DNA from 3 places in the Mesorhizobium sp. IMUNJ 23033 genome. Region 2 is predicted to be linked to each of the others. Evidence: predicted binding sites of a transcription regulator. Region 2 holds the regulator's gene; each other region holds the start of a gene.
The links. Region 2 encodes LexA, which represses DNA repair genes until DNA is damaged. Its sites were predicted from a motif close to TGTTCNNNNTGTGTTCNG; they were not measured.
Positions count from the first base shown of each region.

Region 1 (6,466 bases), on a different contig from region 2:
GGTGACCGCGGCGGGGCTCACCTTTATCGGCCCGTCGGCGGCCTCGATCCGCGCCATGGGACTGAAGGACGCTGCCAAGCGGCTGATGGAAAAGGCCAGCGTGCCGGTGGTGCCGGGCTATCATGGCGAGGCGCAGGAGATCGTGCTGCTCGCCTCCAAAGCACGCGAGATCGGTTACCCCGTGCTGATCAAGGCGCGCGCCGGCGGCGGCGGCAAGGGCATGCGGCGCGTCGAGCATCCCGACGATTTCTCCGAAGCGCTGTCGGGCGCGCGGCGCGAGGCCAAGGCGGCGTTCGGCGACGACCGCGTCCTGGTGGAAAAATATGTCGACAAGCCAAGGCACATCGAGGTGCAGGTGTTCGGCGACAATTTCGGCAACGTCGTGCATCTCTACGAACGCGACTGCTCGGCGCAGCGCCGCCACCAGAAGGTGATCGAGGAAGCCCCTGCCCCCGGCATGACGCCGGCATTGCGCAAGGCGATGACGGAAGCGGCGGTGAAGGCCGCCAAGGCGATAAGCTATTCCGGCGCCGGCACCATCGAATTCATCGTCGATGCCTCGCAAGGGCTGAAGGCGGACCGCTTCTGGTTCATGGAGATGAACACCCGCCTGCAGGTCGAGCATCCCGTCACCGAAATGGTCACCGGCACCGACCTGGTCGAATGGCAGCTCAGGGTGGCGGCCGGCGAGAAGCTGCCGAAGACGCAGGGCGATATCCAACTCTCCGGCCATGCCTTCGAGGCACGTATCTATGCCGAAGACGCGGCAAAGGGATTCCTGCCGGCGACAGGCACCCTGCATCATCTGAAATTCCCCGACGCAACACCGGAAGGCGCTACCATACGCATCGAGACCGGCGTGCGGGCGGGCGATGCGATCTCGCCCTTCTACGACCCGATGATCGCCAAGCTGGTCGTCCACGGCAAGGACAGGCCTGCAGCACTCGATGCGCTCGGCTCCGCGCTGGCGCAGACCGAGATCGCCGGCTCGACCGTCAACACCGCGTTTCTGGCGGCGCTTGCCGCCGATGCGGATTTTTCGGCCGGCGATATCGACACCAGTCTGATCGGCCGGCATCAGGAGGCGCTGACCGTCGTCCCGCCGCCGAGCGGCGAGACCGTCGCCGCAGCAGCGCTCGCGGCCTCCGGCGCCGGGGCGCAAGTGCCATCCGACGATCCCTGGTCATCGCTTTCCGGCTATGCGCATTTCCACATGGTGGCGCGGCGCACGCGGCTGCGCCATGGCGAGGAGGATATCCTCGCGCGGGTTTCGGTGCGGCAGGACGGACGCTTCGAGGTCGCGCTGAGCGCTCCCTACGAAGGTGTCAATTCGCACGATCTTCGCGCCTCCCCTCGCCTCGCGCGCTGGCCCGGCCACGTCACCGTGTTCGAAGGCGCGACCAGCTACAATTTCGCGGTGCCGGATCCGCTGGCCAAGGCGGACGAAGCCGCCGCCGCTTCAGACACCCTGCGGGCACCGATGCCGGGCCTGGTCAAGCTGGTGCGCGTGGGCAAAGGCGACGCCGTCACCAAGGGCCAGCCGCTGCTGATCCTGGAAGCAATGAAAATGGAACATACGATTGCCGCGCCGCATGACGGCGTGATCGCCGAGATCGCGGTCGAGGGCGCGCAGGTCAGCGACGGCACCGTACTGGTGCGCTTTGCCGAGCAGGACCAGGGATAGCCGCCCGAAAATGAAAATGGCCGGGCAAGCCCGGCCATTTCCAACTGTCAGGTAGAGAAGATCACGGCTGGATCGGCGCGTATTTGCCGTCGTGCCACTGGTTGATGTCGTAGCTGGCGTTCTTCAGGTCACCCTTCTCGTCGAAGGTGACTTCGCCGACCACGGTGCTGATCGGCTGGCCGTTCTTCAGCGCTTCGGCGACCTTGGCCGGGTCATCGCTGCCGGCGCGCTTGATGCCTTCGGCGAAGGCCTGAACCACGGCATAGGAGAACAGCGTAAAGCCTTCCGGCACGAAGCCGCCGGCCTTGATCTTGGCGATGGCGTCCTTGGCTTCGGGCTTGGCCTGCGGGTCCGACGGGAAGACGAACATGGTGCCTTCGCCGGCCGGGCCGGCGATCTGCCAGAATTCCGGCGAGGCGATCGAGTCCGGCATGATCAGCTGGAACTTGACGTTCTGCTCGGCAGCCTGGCGCAGGATGAGGCCGGCTTCGGGGTGGTAGCCACCGAAATAGACCACGTCTGCCTTCAGTTCCTTCAGCTTGGTGACGAGAGCCGAATAGTCCTTCTCGCCGGCATTGATGCCTTCGTAATTCACCTCGTTGAGGCCGCCGGCATTCATCGTCGCCTTGACGGCGTCGGCAACGCCCTGGCCGTAGGCGCTCTTGTCATGCAGGATGACGACGTTCTTGCCGGCGTATTTCTTGGCGATCCACGGACCGATGAAGGCGCCCTGCGCATCGTCGCGCGTATAGAGGCGCATGATCGTCGGCCAGCCGGCCTTTGCCGCGGCATCGGTCAGTTCCGGATTTGACGACGCCGGGCTCATCATCAGCGTGCCGGCTTCGGCATAGACGGCCGAGGCCGGAATGCTCGAACCCGAGCAGGCATGGCCGTCGACGAACTTGGTGCCGTCGGCAACGATGCGGTTGGCGACCGAAACAGCCTGCTTCGGATCGCACTGGTCGTCCTGGATGTCGAGTTTGATCTTGTTGCCGTTGACACCGCCGGCGGCATTGATGGCGTCGGCGGCTGCCTGTGCACCCTGCTTGAACTGGTCGCCGATGTTGGCGAGTTGGCCGGTCATCGGGCCGACCACCGAGACGGTGATGTCGTCGGCAAACGCAACCGGTGCGCTCATCATCAGGCCCAATACGGCCGTGCTCAAAATACCCAATTTTTTCATGGTGATAGTGCTCCTCCACTCACGCGCGACCCTTCCGGCCACGCTTCTTCCAGAGAGGCGGGACAATTTCACCCTTCGCCCGGCATGTCTTGGCGCATCGCCGGCACTCGATTGGGCCTGCGCAGTATCACCGCCGAACATACTTCAGTCATCGACGCGGCCTGGTCTTGTTGTATGACCATGATCTTGGCCGGGCCGAAACAGCCAAAAGCCGCGCCGGCCTTGTCCCGGCCGGTCGCGGCTTTTGCCAATGGAGCTTCCCCGAACGCCCCCGCGCCCCGAAACCCCGATTACTTCCCTGCCTGCCGCACGGCTTGACCGGATTTGGCCTGCCGTGTTCTTGGTCTTGTTCGTATGGTCGTCTTCTCGCGGCCTTGTCCCTGGTGGGCCGGCCGTCTTTCGCGGCCTTGACCAAAAGCATTCCTGCCCCGTGATCTCACTGCACGTGATCTGGGCACCGGGAGCCCGGTGCTTAGTGCATCGTCATCCATTCGCGCGCTTCGCGCAGCGCCTTGGCGATCTCGACCTTGGACATCGCGGCCGACAGTTCCGAGCGCAATTCCGCGGCGCGGACCGAACCCTTGATGGCGGCGATGTTGAACCATTTGTGGGCGGCGACGACATCGGTCTCGCAATCGCGGCCGGTCGCATACATCATGCCCAGTTCGAAAAGAATGTCGGCCTGGGCAGTTGCCCCCATGGCGCCGAAGCCGGCTTCAAGCATTTCAAAACGTGCCATTTCAAATCCCCTGTCTGGCTCCCGAGAGCTGCCTCCTTCTGTCCCTTGGTGTCCATTGGGGGGCCGCTCTTTCGATGCTTTCGAGAATGCAGCCGAGCCTTGAATCCGTCGTTAAATGGCGTGCTTAATTTGAGGAAAACAAAGCTAAAACAAGAGGTAAACACGGAAATTCGTTAAGGATACAAAGCCAGCTATTCTGCCTGCTTGCGAAAAATTTGACGAAAATTCCGGGACCGGGGATCAAGACTCCGCTAACCACGAGAACCAAAGGCCCTGCTTAGATCGCTTCATTTGTTCGCCGACGGGTAGCTAATAAATCCCGCAACCTTCCGTGGCGGCACCGCTTTTGTTTTGCCGGAAGCTGGATTAGCTTACGTTTGCGTAAGGGGCGGGAAGGCGGAACGGAGCCCCACCGAAACCCATAGGGAGGACAGACATGTTTCGAAAAGTGAGCCTGGCCCTGGCGGCCACCTTGATCATGACCGGTGCGGCATGGGCCGACCCGATCGAAGGCAATTGGAAGACACAGGCCGGCGATACCGCAGCCATCGCCGGCGGCGGTTCGTTTTCCATCACGCTGAAGACCGGCAAATATGCCGGCAAGACCATAGGCTCGCTCAAACCTGCCGGCGACAGCAAATATGCCGGCAGCATCACCGATCCGGCAAACGACAAGACTTATTCCGGCAAGGCGACGCTTTCGGGCACCTCGCTCAAGATGAGCGGCTGCGTGCTCGGCGGACTGATCTGCAAGAGCCAGACCTGGCACAAGCTCTGATCGTCTTTACCACCAAAGAATGAGAGAACGGGGCACTTCGCGGCCCCGTTTCTTTTTGCGCGGCGCGGTAGCGCCGCCGACTTGTTGTCGCCAGCGGACAGGCGCACAGCCACGACCTCACGCCCCTGCGCGACGGTCCAAAACACCGTCAATCAATTTGAACCGCAGATGAACGCCGGCATCAGAGCCGGTTCAGAGGCATTCGGGCATTCTCCTCGGCATTGAAGGAGGACACCACGCCGATGCTCGCTCGCCGCTTCACCATCGTCTGCCTGCTGATAAGCCTGTTCGGCATGTTGTTCGCCATCCTCGTCGCCGAAGCAGGCCGTCCGGCCCGCTCCTGGGACGCAGCCAATTCCTGCAGCTTCGGCTGTTCGAACCATCTTCGCCACTGAAACGACAAAGCACCAGAAACCCAGAGAAAAGCAAACGACCATGAACCGCATCGCCATCAGCGCCCTGAAGATCCTTCGGCTCCTGCCGCGGACAGCGCTCATCCTGACGCTTCTCGCCGCCCCGGTGCTGGCCGTGCCGATGATCCGCGCCGATGCCGGTTCGACGATCGAGGCCCCGGCGTTGAAGAAGAACGGCGTCGGCTTTGTGCTGCTGGTCAGCTTGCAGCGCGGCTGAAGAAAAAACACGCGCTCGGTCACGTTCGGGCTTTCGACCCCTCCCAAGCGCTCTTCCAAATCTCTATATTGAGCCATGGAAAAGCGAATCTACCCCCAAGCCATCGAATCGGTCGTCATGCCGGAGCCTTTCGGCAAGCGGAGCTTCGACGACGCCAAGAAGGCGGTCGCGGCCTTGCAAGCGCTTTACGACCGCAACACCAAATTCCTGCGCGATTCCTTCACGGCGCTGGCCGCGGGCGGCGACTATAACAAGCGCTACCGGGCCTTCTACCCGGAGATCGGCGTCACCACGAGTTCCTTCACGCAGATCGACTCGCGGCAGGCCTATGGCCATATGCCGACGCCAGGCCATTTCTCGACCACCATCACCCAGCCGATGCTCTTCGAGAGCTATCTCATCGAACAGCTTCGCCTGATCATGCGCAATCACGGCGTTCAGGTCACGGTTTCCGAATCGACCACGCCGATCCCGCTGCATTTCGCCTTCCTTGAAGGCACCCATGTCGACGGCACTGCCGCCGAACGCATCAAGCGGCCGATCCGCGACCTGTTCGACGTGCCGGACCTCGACGGCACCGACGACCAGATCGCCAACGGCACCTTCGAAGTGGCGTTCGGCGAGACGCGGCCGCTGGCGCCGTTCACGGCACAGCGCATCGACTATTCGCTGCACCGGCTGTCGCATTATACGGCGACCACGCCGCAGCATTTCCAGAACTTCGTGCTGTTCACCAACTATCAGTTCTACATCGACGAGTTCGTCGGCCGTGCGCGCGAGTTGATGGCCAATGGCGGCGGCGGATATGCCGAGTTCGTCGAACCAGGCAATGTCGTCACCCGCCCCGGGGCAAGCATGCCCAGCGAAGGCACGCCGCCGCAGCGACTGCCGCAGATGCCGGCCTATCATTTGAAGAAGCCGAACCATGGCGGCATCACCATGGTCAATATCGGCGTCGGCCCTTCGAACGCCAAGACGATCACCGACCATATCGCGGTGCTCCGCCCGCATGCCTGGGTGATGCTCGGCCACTGCGCCGGGCTGCGCAACACGCAGGCGCTGGGCGACTATGTGCTGGCGCATGCCTATGTCCGGGAAGACCATGTGCTGGACGACGATCTCCCGGTCTGGGTGCCGATCCCGCCGCTGGCCGAGATCCAGGTGGCGCTGCAGGAGGCGGTGGCGGAAGTCACCGGGCTCTCCGGCTACGATTTGAAGCGCATCATGCGCACCGGCACCGTTGCCACGATCGACAACCGCAACTGGGAGCTGCGCGACCAGCGAGGGCCGGTGCAGCGGCTGTCGCAGTCGCGGGCGATCGCGCTCGATATGGAATCGGCAACGATCGCCGCCAACGGCTTTCGCTTCCGCGTGCCCTACGGCACGCTGCTTTGCGTCTCCGACAAGCCACTGCATGGCGAGCTGAAGCTGCCCGGCATGGCGACGGAATTC
Region 1 is NZ_JBJACT010000006.1:247,507-253,972, reverse strand. Features, by position in the region: gene ACFX5Q_RS10260 (acetyl/propionyl/methylcrotonyl-CoA carboxylase subunit alpha) at 1-1,684, shown strand, start outside; gene ACFX5Q_RS10255 (ABC transporter substrate-binding protein) at 1,746-2,867, opposite strand; gene ACFX5Q_RS10250 (hypothetical protein) at 2,936-3,118, opposite strand; gene ACFX5Q_RS10245 (sel1 repeat family protein) at 3,340-3,606, opposite strand; gene ACFX5Q_RS10240 (DUF2147 domain-containing protein) at 4,043-4,384, shown strand; gene ACFX5Q_RS10235 (hypothetical protein) at 4,627-4,779, shown strand; gene ACFX5Q_RS10230 (hypothetical protein) at 4,820-5,014, shown strand; gene ACFX5Q_RS10225 (AMP nucleosidase) at 5,132-6,466, shown strand, end outside.
Region 1: the regulator LexA is predicted to act here: its motif matches at 3,741-3,758, upstream of ACFX5Q_RS10245 (sel1 repeat family protein).

Region 2 (6,466 bases):
GCTAGCGGCTTTTTCCTCGGCAATCCGAAGACTGTTGCCTCCAAAACTGGCGCCGGCGAAGACGCGCCATCCACGACGCGCCTGGCGTCCGCGATCGAGAACGCCCGGGAGAACATCGCAGACCACATTCGCGGTCAGATTGGCGGCCCCAAAGGTGAGATTGCCGCGGCACTGATGGTCGGCGTACGCGCCGGCATCCCGGATGAGATCAACGAAGCGATGCGGCGCACCGGCATCTACCACATCATCTCGATTTCCGGCCTGCACATGGCGCTTGTCGCCGGCACCATCATGGGGCTGCTGCGCGGCGCCTTCGCCCTGTTTCCCGATTTCGCTTCGCGCCGGCCGGTGAAGAAATATGCGGCCGCCGCAGCGCTCTTTTCCATCGCCGCCTACCTCGTCTTTTCCGGCATCGTCGTCGCCGCCGAACGCAGCTTCATCATGCTGGCGGTGATGCTGGTCGCCGTGCTGTTCGACCGCGCGGCGCTGACCATGCGTAACCTGGCGATCTCGGCCATCGCCGTCATCCTGGTGTCGCCGCACGAAGTGGTCGGCCCGAGCTTCCAGATGTCGTTTGCGGCAACCGCGGCCCTTGTCGGCGCCTATGCCGGCTGGTCGGACTACCGCGCCGGCAGGGCGACATCGCCGCCGCCAAGGCGATCGCCGCTCGCCTTCGTCACGCGAAAATTCCTGCTCGGCATGGGCGGTCTCGCCATGACCTCCATCATCGCTGGCGGTGCGACAGCGCTCTTCGCCATCTGGCATTTTCAGCGCGTGTCGCCGCTCAGCCTGTTTGCCAACCTGGCCGTCATGCCGATTGTCTCGGTCGTCATGCTGTTGGCCGTAATCAGCGCGCTGCTGATGCCTTTCGGGCTCGATTGGCCCTCCCTCTATCTGATGGGCAAAGGGCTGACGGCGATGATCGCGATCTCGGAATGGATTTCCGAGCGCTCGCCGGTCGATGCCGTCGGGTTGATCTCCATTCAGTCGGTGCTGCTGGTGACCATCGCGCTGGTCATCGCCACCATGGCGACGACATGGCTCAGGCTGGCAGCCGTTCCATTCGCGCTCGCCGGCCTGCTGACGGTTTCCGACACCCGCACGCCGGATGTCCTGATCTCGGAGGATGCGCATCTGGTGGTCATGCCGATCGGCGGCGGGGAACTCGCCATCAACCGGGTGCGATCGAACGAGTTCACCACCGACAACTGGAAACGGGCACTGAAAGCCGAAACCATTGTCGTACCGGAGACCTTCGAGAAGGGAGACGCGCGGTTCGACATGGATCCGGCCGACCTGCCGCCGGGCTCGCCCTTCTACTGCAGCGCCGGTCTGTGCCTCGCACGGCATCCGTCCGGCGCCATCATCGCGTATGCAGAAGACCGCAAGGACGCGTGGAGAGCGTGTGCTTTCGCGACCCTGATCATCGTCAACGACGCCACCGCCTACGACCCTTGCCGCAATCCGCTTGTCCTTGTCGTCAAGAAACGGCAGCTTGCCCGCTTGGGCAGCGCCGCCGTCTTCTTCGACCAGCAATCGGCAATCGCGCCAGCGGAGATAGACTTCGCGATCGAGCAGCCGTACCGGCCCTGGCACGAGCAGCGCAGATTTTCGCGCGAGGCGAGGGGCCTGCCGTCTTACAAGAGACCCGAAAGGCAGGCCAGCAAACCGCCGCCAAAACAATCACCGCCGCCTCAGTAGCGCCGGATCAAGCCAACCAACTTGCCCTGCACCTTGACCCGGTCGGGCCCGAAGATGCGGGTTTCATAGGCCGGGTTTGCGGCTTCCAGCGCGATCGAAGCGCCCTTGCGGCGGAAGCGCTTCAGCGTCGCTTCCTCCTCGTCGACCAGTGCCACGACGATCTCGCCCGGGCTCGCCGTATCGGCATTGCGGATGATGACCGTATCGCCGTCGAAAATCCCGGCCTCGATCATCGAATCGCCCTTGACCTCCAGCGCGTAGTGCTCGCCGCCCATGATCATGTCCGGCGGCACCGAGATCGAGTGCGTCTGATGCTGGATGGCGTCGATCGGCACACCGGCCGCGATCCGGCCCATCACCGGGATGGACACTGCCGCGACCGCATCGTCGTCGTTGCCCGCCTGGGGCGTGCGCGACGATGCCATCGGCTTGATCTGCCGCCCGAGACCGCCCTGCCCAAGACTGCCCTGAATGACGCTCGGCGAGAACTTTTTCGCCGCATTGAGGCCGGGAGCGATCGAATCGGGTAGGCGCAGCACTTCGAGAGCGCGCGCCCGGTTGGGTAGCCGACGAATGAAACCGCGCTCCTCCAGCGCCGTGATCAGCCGGTGGATGCCCGACTTCGAGGCAAGGTCGAGCGCCTCCTTCATCTCGTCGAAGGATGGTGGAATACCACTTTCCTTCAGCCGCTCATGGATGAACATCAGCAGTTCATGTTGTTTGCGTGTCAGCATCGCGGCCCCCAACGGAATCAGAAAAACAAAACCAGAACAAACACTATCTGTTCCATTTGTGTTCCGCAACCGTTTAAAGTTTAATGAATGGCTTAAGGTGCCCGAAACGATGTTGTGGTCGACAGAGAATGTCAAACTCCCTCAGAGTCCGGCTTCATCGCATTGATTTTGTTTTCATTTATGGCCTCAGCCCGACTTGGAAGGCTCCAGTACCGGCAATCATTTGGCGCAGACATTCCCGGGTCGGGCCGTGTTCGACCATCCAGCCCGCTCGATGCACCGTGAACGAAACGAACTCAAAATGCCAACTTTGAGCAAAGGTCGAGGGTTGTCGTTGGGCCGACAAGTCATCAAGGCAGGTTCTTGCAGTGCGATGGCGAGTGATGAGAGAAAGTACCGATCGGCCTGTGTGTCGTCATTGCGTGCCGGTGTCCTGCGGAGGGGAGCAGACATATCATGACCGCAGTTCCTGATCTTGCGGCCGTCGAGGCGATGGACGCCGCGGATCCACTGCGCTCGCTGCGCGACCGCTTCATCCTGCCCAAAGGGGTGATCTATCTCGACGGCAATTCGCTGGGCGCTGCCTCGCATGCCGCTTTCGACGCGCTGCGCAAGGCGGCGACCGAAGAATGGGCGCAGGACCTCATCCGCGCATGGAACACGGCCGGCTGGTTCGACATGCCGCTCGAACTCGGCGACCAGCTGGGGCGCCTGATCGGCGCAGCGTCCGGCCAAACGGTGGTCTGCGACACCACCTCGATCAACATCTACAAGGTTCTGCACGCCGCAATGGCCATGCGGCCGGATCGGCCCGTCATCGTCGCCGAAGGCGACAGCTTTCCGACCGACCTCTACATGGCTGAAGGCGTGGCCTCGACCCGAAAGAACACCGTTCTCCGCCTCGCTGGCGTCGACGCGCCGACGATCGAGGAGCTGATCGACGAAAATGTCGCCGTGGTGCTGGTCAACCACGTCAACTACAAGTCAGGCGAACTGCGAGACATGACCGCGCTGACGCGCATCGCCCATGACGCGGGGGCGCTGATCGTCTGGGATCTCTGCCACACCGCGGGCGCCATGCCGGTCGAACTGGATAAGGCCAATGCCGACTTCGCGGTCGGCTGCACTTACAAATATCTGAACGGCGGTCCGGGTTCTCCGGCCTTCATCTACGCGGCCGAGCGCCATCATGCCGATGTGCAGCAGCCGCTCAGCGGATGGTGGAGCCACGCACGGCCCTTCGCTTTCGAGCAATCCTACGCAGCCGGCACCGGCATCCGCCGTTTTCTGTGCGGCACACAGCCGGTCCTGTCGATGCGCACGCTGAAGGGCGCACTCGCCATCTGGGACGATGTCGACATGGCGGCCGTGAGAAAGAAGAGCATCGCCCAGGCCGATCTGTTCATCGAACTCGTCGAGGCAAAATGCGGTGCCTACGGTCTCACGCTCGAAAGCACCCGTGACAGCGCCAGGCGCGGCAGCCAGATTTCATTCATGCACGAGCACGGCTACCAGATCATGCGGGCGCTTATCGAACGTGGCGTGATCGGCGATTTCCGGGCGCCGTCGACCATACGCTTTGGCTTCACCCCGCTCTATGTCGGCTACGCCGATGTGTGGCACGCTGTCGAAGTTCTGGCAGACATCCTGCGCAGCGGCGCCTGGAAGGACGCACGTTTCGCTGTCAAGACAGCGGTCACCTGAGCGGCAAGGAGAGCAGGGGGAGGGCATAGGTGCTCGAACATCGTATTTCCGACTGGAACAACGCCTATACGAACGGCGCCAACATCGCTGGCGGCGATCGCTGGCCGGCCGCTTGGGTCGAGCCCGCGCGGGCCTTTCGCGACGCTCTTTCGGCCGAGGGCAGGGCGCGGCTCGACATCGTCTACGGCGATAGACCGCGCAACCGGCTCGATCTTTTCCTGCCGGGCACCTCACCCAACGGGCTCGTTGTGTTCGTGCACGGCGGCTATTGGAAAGCGTTCGACAAGAGTTTCTGGTCGCATCTTGCCGCTGGGCCGATAGGCCACGGTTATGCGGTGGCGATGCCTTCCTACACGCCATGTCCCGAGATACGCATCGCCGGCATCGTCAGGGAGGTCGGCGCGGCGATCGGCAAGGCGGCGGCGCTGGTCGACGGGCCGCTGATGCTGATCGGACATTCCGCCGGCGGCCATCTCGCCAGCCGGATGGCGAGCGCAACCACGCCTCTGTCGCCCGGAGTGACGGGGCGCATACGCCATGTCGTGTCGATCTCGGGTGTGCACGACCTGCGCCCGCTCATGCGCACCGCCATGAACGAGACGCTGGCGATCGACGATGCCGAAGCGCTGACCGAAAGCCCGGCCCTTCTGCGCCCGATGGACAATGCACGCCTGACCTGCTGGGTCGGCGGTGGCGAGCGCGCCGAGTTCCTGCGTCAGAGCGCTCTGCTGGCCAACATCTGGACCGGCCTCGGCGCTGCGACCAGCTCGGTGGTCGAGCCGGACCGGCACCATTTCAGCATCATCGACGGTCTTGCAGACCCGGAGCATCCGCTGACCCGGACGCTGATCGCGGAATAGGAACGGGTTCAGCGCAGCATCAGCACGCTGCAGGTGGCACCCGCTGCAGCGGCAGGCGCAAACGGCTCGCGCACGATCAGCCCGTTGGCGTCGGCGAGCATTCTCAGCATCGAGGAATCCTGGATGCCGAAGGGCGTCGCCACCAGCGCGCCGGCCTCTTCCCGAACCACCGCGCGCACATAGTCTTGCCTGAGATCGTTGGCCGGCATCGCGGTCCCGAGGCGGGCCGCGCGTATGTCCTGCTGGAAGCGGCGGCCGCCGAGCCGCGCCAGAAGCGGCTTCAGGAACAGTTGCGAGCAGACGAGGCTGGCGACTGGATTGCCGGGCAAGCCGATGCAGCATATCTCCCCGAGCCGGCCGAACATCAGCGGCTTGCCCGGGCGCATGGCGATCTTCCAGAAGTCGAGCGTCATGCCTTCGCCGGTCAGCACGTCGTGGATCAGGTCGTGGTCGCCGACCGAGGCGCCGCCGAGCGTAACGATGACATCGGCGCCGTGCTCGACCGCCTGCCGCACCAGCGCGGCAATTGCCTCCTTGCGATCGGCGGCAATGCCGAGGTCGAGCGCGCGCGCCCCTACAGACTGCGCGGCGGCGGCGACACCATAGGCATTGGACGAGATGATCTGGTCTGGGCCGAGCGCGCTGCCCGGCGGCAGGAGTTCGTCGCCGGTGGCGATGATGGCGACAAGCGGCCTTTTGACCACGGTCACTTCTGGATGGTTGGCAGAGGCCGCCAGGGAGAGTGCCGCCGGATCGAGCAGGCGCCCCTTTTCGAGCAGCACGTCGCCCCTGGTGAAGTCGAGACCGACGCGGCGGATGTTGCGTCCTTCGGCTGTCGATTCCGTCACCTCGATGGCGCCACCACCGAGATCCCTGACATTCTCCTGGATGACGATGGTGTCGGCGCCTTCGGGCAGTGGCGCGCCGGTGAAAATACGCACCGCATGACCCTTGTGGACAGCACCGTCGAAGCCGCGCCCGGCCGGCGCCATGCCGATCACCGAAAGCCGCGCCGGGACTGAGGCGATATCGGCTGCCCGAACGGCGTAGCCGTCCATGGCGGAGGCGTTGAACGGCGGCTGGGTGCGCAGCGCCACGACGGGTTCGGCGAGCACCCGGCCGGCGGCATCGATGAGCGCGACGCTTTCGCTGCCTGTCGGGGCAGCGCCATCCAGCAGGCGTTCAAGCGCCTCGGCGACCGGAACCAGCGCCATCTAGGCGCCTGCCTTGTGGTCGGATCTGTAGTCGCCGGATTTGCCGCCGGTCTTTTCGACCAGCCTGATGCCGGAGATCACCATGGCGCGATCGACCGCCTTGGCCATGTCGTAGATGGTCAGGCACGCGACCGAGGCCGCTGTCAGCGCCTCCATCTCGACGCCGGTCTTGCCGGTGACGCGGGCCAGCGCAGTGACCTTCAGGCCCGGCAGCGAATGGTCCGGCTCGATGTCGACGGAAACTTTGGTCAGC
Region 2 is NZ_JBJACT010000005.1:142,433-148,898, reverse strand. Features, by position in the region: gene ACFX5Q_RS07900 (ComEC/Rec2 family competence protein) at 1-1,701, shown strand, start outside; gene lexA (transcriptional repressor LexA) at 1,695-2,435, opposite strand; gene kynU (kynureninase) at 2,892-4,139, shown strand; gene ACFX5Q_RS07885 (alpha/beta hydrolase) at 4,169-4,999, shown strand; gene glp (gephyrin-like molybdotransferase Glp) at 5,008-6,213, opposite strand; gene moaC (cyclic pyranopterin monophosphate synthase MoaC) at 6,214-6,466, opposite strand, start outside.

Region 3 (6,466 bases), on a different contig from region 2:
CGGCTCGACCATCTCCGCCAATGGCGGACAGTATTTCGCCTGAGGTTTCGAGTCCGTTCCGCGACAACTGACGTACCGGCCTAACGGCCGGTACAGATCTACGCGCCCACGATCGAGGCTCGTTGCCGTGACAATCGCAGTTGTCAGGCGGCAAGCTTCAGCGCTGGTTTGGCTACGGGCTTGCCGGGAGCAATTGAACCCGGCACACGCGAAGGTGCCGGCAACCGGGCCAGCGGCGCGCGGCTGAGGCCCGACAGTTTCAAGGCCATGCGACGCTTGAGCAATGGATTGAGGTTCATCAGCGAGAGCAGCAGATTGCGGACGAACCGCTTCACCGGATTACGGGTAAGTGCCATCTCGGTCATCCTGCCCGCCAGCTCAAGCACCTCCTGGGCCGCCGGTCGCCGCAGCTTTTCGTAGAGGTCGAGCTCGGCTTCCGTGCGCACGCCGTTCACCACATCGCCGAGCAATTCGCCAAGCATGACCGCGTCGATAATGCCGGTGTTCATGCCCTGTCCCCCTGCCGGGCTGTGCACGTGCGCGGCATCGCCCATGAGGAACAACCGGTCCTTGCGATACGACCGGACCAGGCGGTGATGCACGCGAAAACGCGAACTCCACGCCAGGTCGAGCACCCGGGCGCGCTGTCTGGTCGGCCCACGGCTGTCGAGCAGCGCCTGGATGTCGGCAATCCCTGGCTTTTCCGGCGCGTCATCCATTGTTGCAACGATACGGTATGACCCGTCCGGAAGCGGCGCCACCACCACCAGCCCGGCCGGCGCAAAGAACAGCGACACTTCCTTCGGCCCGATCGGCCAGTCGAGGCGGACGTCGGCAAGCACGAACGACCCGTCATAGGCAGCGCCGTCGAACTCGATGCCGGTCGCGCTACGCACCAGGCTGTTCATGCCGTCACCACCGACGACGTAGCGCGCCGATATCAGCTTCTCGCGACCGTTCTCGACCACCGTCACGCGGGCGCCGTCAGCATCGTGAACAACCGCCCTGGCCTCGACTTCGCGATGAATGACGCCGCCCAGGGCAGCGATCCGCTCGGCGAACACCAGCTCGGTCAGGTTCTGAGGCAGCATCAACAGATAGGGATGCCTTGATGGAAGCTTGCCGAAATCAAGATTGAGCAGCGCCCGGTTGCGGTCGCGGATGGCGAAATTTTGCAGCTTCAGGGCAAGTTCGTCCAGCCGCTCGGTGACACCGAGAGGCTGCAGCGCTTCCAGCGTCTGCGCATGGATGACGCCGGCGCGCGAAGTCTGAAGGCCCTGCGCCAGCTTGTCGATCAGCACGTGATCGACACCGGCCTGGTGCAGCATGATGGACAGCGCCATGCCGGTCGGGCCGGCGCCAATGATCAGGACTTCCGTTGTATCGGGCAACATTTTCTCTCTCCGTTTATCAACAAGTGTTGACTTTCTAATCGACGCCATTGCATTTGTCAACAGTCGTTGGCATATGAATTTTCATGGCTCAGAATCAGGCGAAGAAAATCAGCAAGTCGGACCGCACGCGGGCCCATATCCTCGAGGCCGCACGGCTATTGTTCGCCGAGCGCGGCTATGACGGCGCCTCCATCCGCGATGTCGCGGCGCATGCCTCGATCGATCCGGCCATGGTGATCCGCTATTTCCGCAGCAAGGACGAACTGTTCGCCAGGGCGGCGGTTGTCGACCTGCATCTGCCGGAGCTGCGGATGATTGACCGAGCCGCCATCGGCGAAACACTGATCAGGCGCTTTCTCGAAATCTGGGAAGGTCCGGCCAGCGGTCCTGGCATGACAATTCTGCTGCGTTCGGCGATGTCCAACGACTTTGCTGCCGAAAAGCTGCGCGAGGTGTTTGCCAGCCAGGTGAGGCCAGTGGTTGCGGCGGTCGGCGACCCCGCCGATGCGGGTCGACGAGCCGGTCTCGTCTCAAGCCAGTTGCTGGGTTTGGCGATGTGCCGATACCTGCTGCGGCTTCCTCAGGTCGTCGCCCTCTCCCACGACGAGATCATCCGGAATGTCGGCTCTGCCTTGCAGCGCTATGTGACGGAAGAGGATCTGTCCTGAAGCAGCCGTTTTGGCATTGCTGGCCGAGCCTGGTCGTGGTGCTATGATCGGGCCGACCGGTGCGCCCAACACCGATCTGTGCCGGAGTGGCACGCAAAGGTTAACGGCAGCTGCCAAGGCTGTGCAAAACCGACGTCACAAGCTGTGACTCCTCGGTGGAAAACCTGTTTTAAGCACAACCTGTTGGGGTGAACAAACCGGGAACATACTGACATCGCTGATTCGTCGCCGATTCGTTCCGGCTTTGGCCGAAACGTTAACGGCGAGGCCCGAAAATCTCGGCCAAATGGTTAAGGTCCGTTAGGAAAAGTCAACGATTTCATAATGTTGGCCGAGGTCGAGCTGGGTGCGGCGATCGTTCCCCGGCAAAAGTTAACAGCGTTGTTCTCTCTGCATAAATCGGGCCAGTTTAGCGATTCAGCATGTGGTGAGACTCGCCACCCAAAAATCCACATGTAGCCGTGAACAAAACCTGAATCAGCGAGAGTCGGTGATTCGTCGCCGATTCGTTCCAGACTCGTTCCAACTCTTAATCGGGACCGGATTTCGCGCGAGCCGGACGGCTCTTCGCCCCATCTGCGGAACATTCCGCTTTCGCTTCGCGCCTGAAATCCTTATGTGTCGGCTGTCACACGCGCCACCACTGGCGTGCTCCCCGGCAACGAGCGGCAGAAGCGTTATTTCCGAGCCGATGAACATCCAGCCGAAACACTCCCAGCCGCTGATCCTTTCGGGCCGCGACGTGACGGCCGTGCTCGGCCCGACCAACACCGGCAAGACCCATCTCGCCATCGAACGCATGGTGGCGCATGAAAGCGGAGTCATCGGCCTGCCGCTCAGGCTGCTGGCGCGCGAAGTCTACACGCGCGTCTGCGAAAAGGTCGGCGCTCATAAGGTGGCGCTCATCACCGGCGAGGAGAAGATCCAGCCGGTGGGCGCCAAATATTCGGTCTGCACCGTCGAAGCCATGCCGCGCGAGACCGACGCCGCCTTCGTCGCCATCGACGAGGTCCAGCTCGCCGGCGATCTCGAGCGCGGCCACATCTTCACCGATCGCATCCTGCATCTGCGCGGCCGCCAGGAAACGCTACTCTTGGGCGCGGCCACCATGCACGGCATCCTGCAGCGCCTGCTGAAGGGCGTCTCGGTGGTGACGCGGCCGCGGCTGTCGCACCTCGCCTATGCCGGCTCGAAGAAGCTGACCCGTCTGCCCCGGCGCACGGCGATCGTCGCATTCTCGGCGGACGAGGTCTATGCCATCGCCGAATTGATCCGTCGCCAGCAGGGCGGTGCCGCCGTCGTGCTCGGCGCGCTCTCGCCGCGTACCCGCAACGCCCAGGTGGCGCTGTTCCAGTCCGGCGATGTCGATTACCTCGTCGCCACCGACGCCATCGGCATGGGCCTCAACCTCGACCTCGACCATGTCGCCTTCGCCCAGAACCGCAAGTTCGACGGCTACCAGTTTCGCGACCTCACATCCGCCGAACTCGGCCAGATCGCCGGCCGCGCCGGCCGACATCTGCGCGACGGCACTTTCGGCGTCACCGGCCAGGTCGATCCGCTCGACGAAGAACTGGTCAAGAAGATCGAGGGGCACGATTTCGATCCGGTGAAGGTGCTGCAATGGCGCACCGCCGATTTCGATTTCGCCAGCCTCGATGCGCTGAAGCGCTCGATCGAGACCAACGCGCCGGTTGAGGGCCTGACGCGGGCGCTGCCGGCGGTCGATGCTCAAGCGCTCGAGCACCTGTCGCGCGACGCGGACATCCGCGCTCTGGCCACCGACGCCAAGCGAGTGGCGCTGCTGTGGGAAGCCTGCGCGCTCCCCGACTACAGGAAGATCGCGCCGGCCCAGCATTCCGACCTCATCGCCTCGATCTATATGGACCTCGCCCGGCATGGCCATGTCGACGAGAACTACATGGCCGAGCAGGTGCGGCGTGCCGACACGACAGACGGCGACATCGACACGCTGTCGCACCGGATCGCCCAGATCCGCACCTGGACTTTCGTTTCCAACCGGCCCGGCTGGCTGGCCGATCAGGCACACTGGCAGGAAAAGACGCGCGAAATCGAAGACAGATTGTCGGATGCGCTGCATGAGCGGTTGACGAAACGCTTCGTAGACCGCAGGACTTCCGTCCTCATGCGGCGCCTTAGAGAAAATACCATGCCTGAAGCCGAAATTAGCCCTACCGGAACCGTCCTTGTCGAAGGCCATCATGTCGGCGAGTTGCAAGGGTTCCGCTTCACCGCCGACCAGAGCGCCGGCGGCGAGGATGCCAAGGCCGTACGCACGGCGGCACAAAAGGCTTTGGCCACCGAATTCGAGGCGCGCGCCGAACGCTTCGGCGCCTGCGCCAATGGCGACATCGCGCTCGGCTCCGACGGCACGCTGCGCTGGATCGGCGCGCCGGTCGGCACGCTGGTCGCCGGCGACGAGCCGCTGAAGCCGCGCCTTGTCCTGTTGGCCGACGAGCAGCTTACCGGTCCCGCCCGCGACAAGGTCGCGGCGCGCGCCGAGCGCTTCGTCAACTTCCAGGTCGAATCCCTGCTGAAGCCGCTGGTCGACTTGAAGAACGCCGACCAGATCACCGGCATCGGCCGCGGCATCGCCTTCCAGCTGGTCGAGAATTTCGGCCTCATCAACCGCCGCGACATTGCCGAAGAGATGAAGTCGCTCGATCAGGAAGGTCGCGCCGCATTGCGCCGGCTGGGCGTGCGCTTCGGCGCCTACCATGTCTTCGTGCCGGCGCTGGTCAAGCCGGCGCCTGCCGGACTGGTGACATTGCTTTGGGCATTGAAGAATGACGGCAAGGAGAAGCCGGGTTTTGGCGACGTGGTTCACGCCCTGGCGTCGGGCCGCACCTCGGTGGTCATCGATCCGACCTTCGACAAATCCTTTTACAAACTCGCCGGCTACCGCAATCTCGGCCGCCGCGCGGTCCGCGTCGACATCCTCGAGCGGCTGGCCGACTTGATCCGTCCGGCGACCAACTGGAAGCCGGGCCTCGGACAGCGCCCCGACGGCGCCTATGACGGCAACGCCTTCATGGTGACGCCGCCGATGATGTCGATCCTTGGCGCCACCGCCGACGACATGGAAGAGATCCTGAAGGGTCTCGGCTACCGCGCCGAACCGAAGCCTGCCACCGAAGTCAAGGCGCGGCTCGAAGCGCAGGACAATGCCGCGCGCGCAGCCAAACTGGCAGCGGAAGAGGCGGCAAAGGCCGAGCAGGCTGTGGCGGCGGAAGCCGTTGCCGACACTGTCGCTCAGACCACGGCCGAAGGTTCGGAGCCTGATGCGGCTGCCACTGTAGAGGCTGAAATTCCTGCGGAGCCCGTCGCTGACGCAGCCGCGGAGGCTGTTACCGACGCGCAGCCGGAGACGCCCGCAGAGGCCACGGACGACGCGCCGCCAGTAGCCGAAGCCGTTGCTGCAGAAGGGCCCGCCGAAACAGAGGCTGAGCCAGAGGCAAAGCCCGAAGCTGCCGAGGTTGAGGCCGCACCGGCAGAGTCGGCGGCGGAATCCGAAGCTGTCGAAGTCGATGCCGCATCGGCAGAACCGGTCGCCGAGACTTCATCTGCAAGCGAAGACGCAACGGCCGCGGAAACCGCCACCGGCGAGCCCGCTCCAGAGGCTGAAGAACCAAAACCCATCCTTTTGTGGCGGCAGGGTCGTTTCGAGCAGCGCCCACGTCACCGCCATCACGACAACCGCCGGGACAATCGTCCGCGCAACGGGCAGGCTGCGCAGAGCCGCAGCGATGCGCCGGCAGGCACTGAAGCCGCCCCCGGCAGCCGGCCGCCTCAGGAGGGTCGCCGCGAACAGCGCGACGGTGCCGGCAAGCCGCGCTTCGATCGCAGCAAGTTCAAGCCGAGGCCGCAGCCTCAAGGCGAGGCCGGAGAACGGCGCGAGGGCAAGCCGCAGGGTGAGCGTCCCGATCGCCGCGAGAGCCGGCCCGACTGGAAAGGCGGCCGGCAGGACGGCAAGGGCGGCGCACAGAGTGGCAAGCCTGCATTCCAGGCAAAGCCGCGCGAGGAGCGTCCGGTGCGTTTCGATCCGGACTCGCCCTTCGCCAAGCTCGCCGCTTTGCGCGACCAGTTGAAGAAGTAAGTCAAAGGTCCGATGGTTGCCGAAGGCCGCCAGAGAATAGACAAATGGCTGTTCTTTTCCCGCGCGGTGAAATCGCGCTCGCTGGCGGCGAAGCTGGTGGTCGCCGGACGCGTGCGCATCAATCGCGACAAAGCAGCGCAGGCCTCGGATCTGGTCAAGCCTGGCGATGTCCTGACCATCACGTTGGAGCGGCGCATCTTCGTCTGGAAGGTGCTCGGTGCGGGTGTCCGGCGCGGCCCGGCTGAAGAAGCGCGCCTGCTTTACGAGGACATGTCGCCACCGCCGGC
Region 3 is NZ_JBJACT010000031.1:15,413-21,878, reverse strand. Features, by position in the region: gene phbB (acetoacetyl-CoA reductase) at 1-43, shown strand, start outside; gene ACFX5Q_RS27430 (FAD-dependent oxidoreductase) at 144-1,394, opposite strand; gene ACFX5Q_RS27425 (TetR family transcriptional regulator) at 1,478-2,062, shown strand; gene ACFX5Q_RS27420 (helicase-related protein) at 2,754-6,179, shown strand; gene ACFX5Q_RS27415 (RNA-binding S4 domain-containing protein) at 6,192-6,466, shown strand, end outside.
Region 3: the regulator LexA is predicted to act here: its motif matches at 2,570-2,587, upstream of ACFX5Q_RS27420 (helicase-related protein).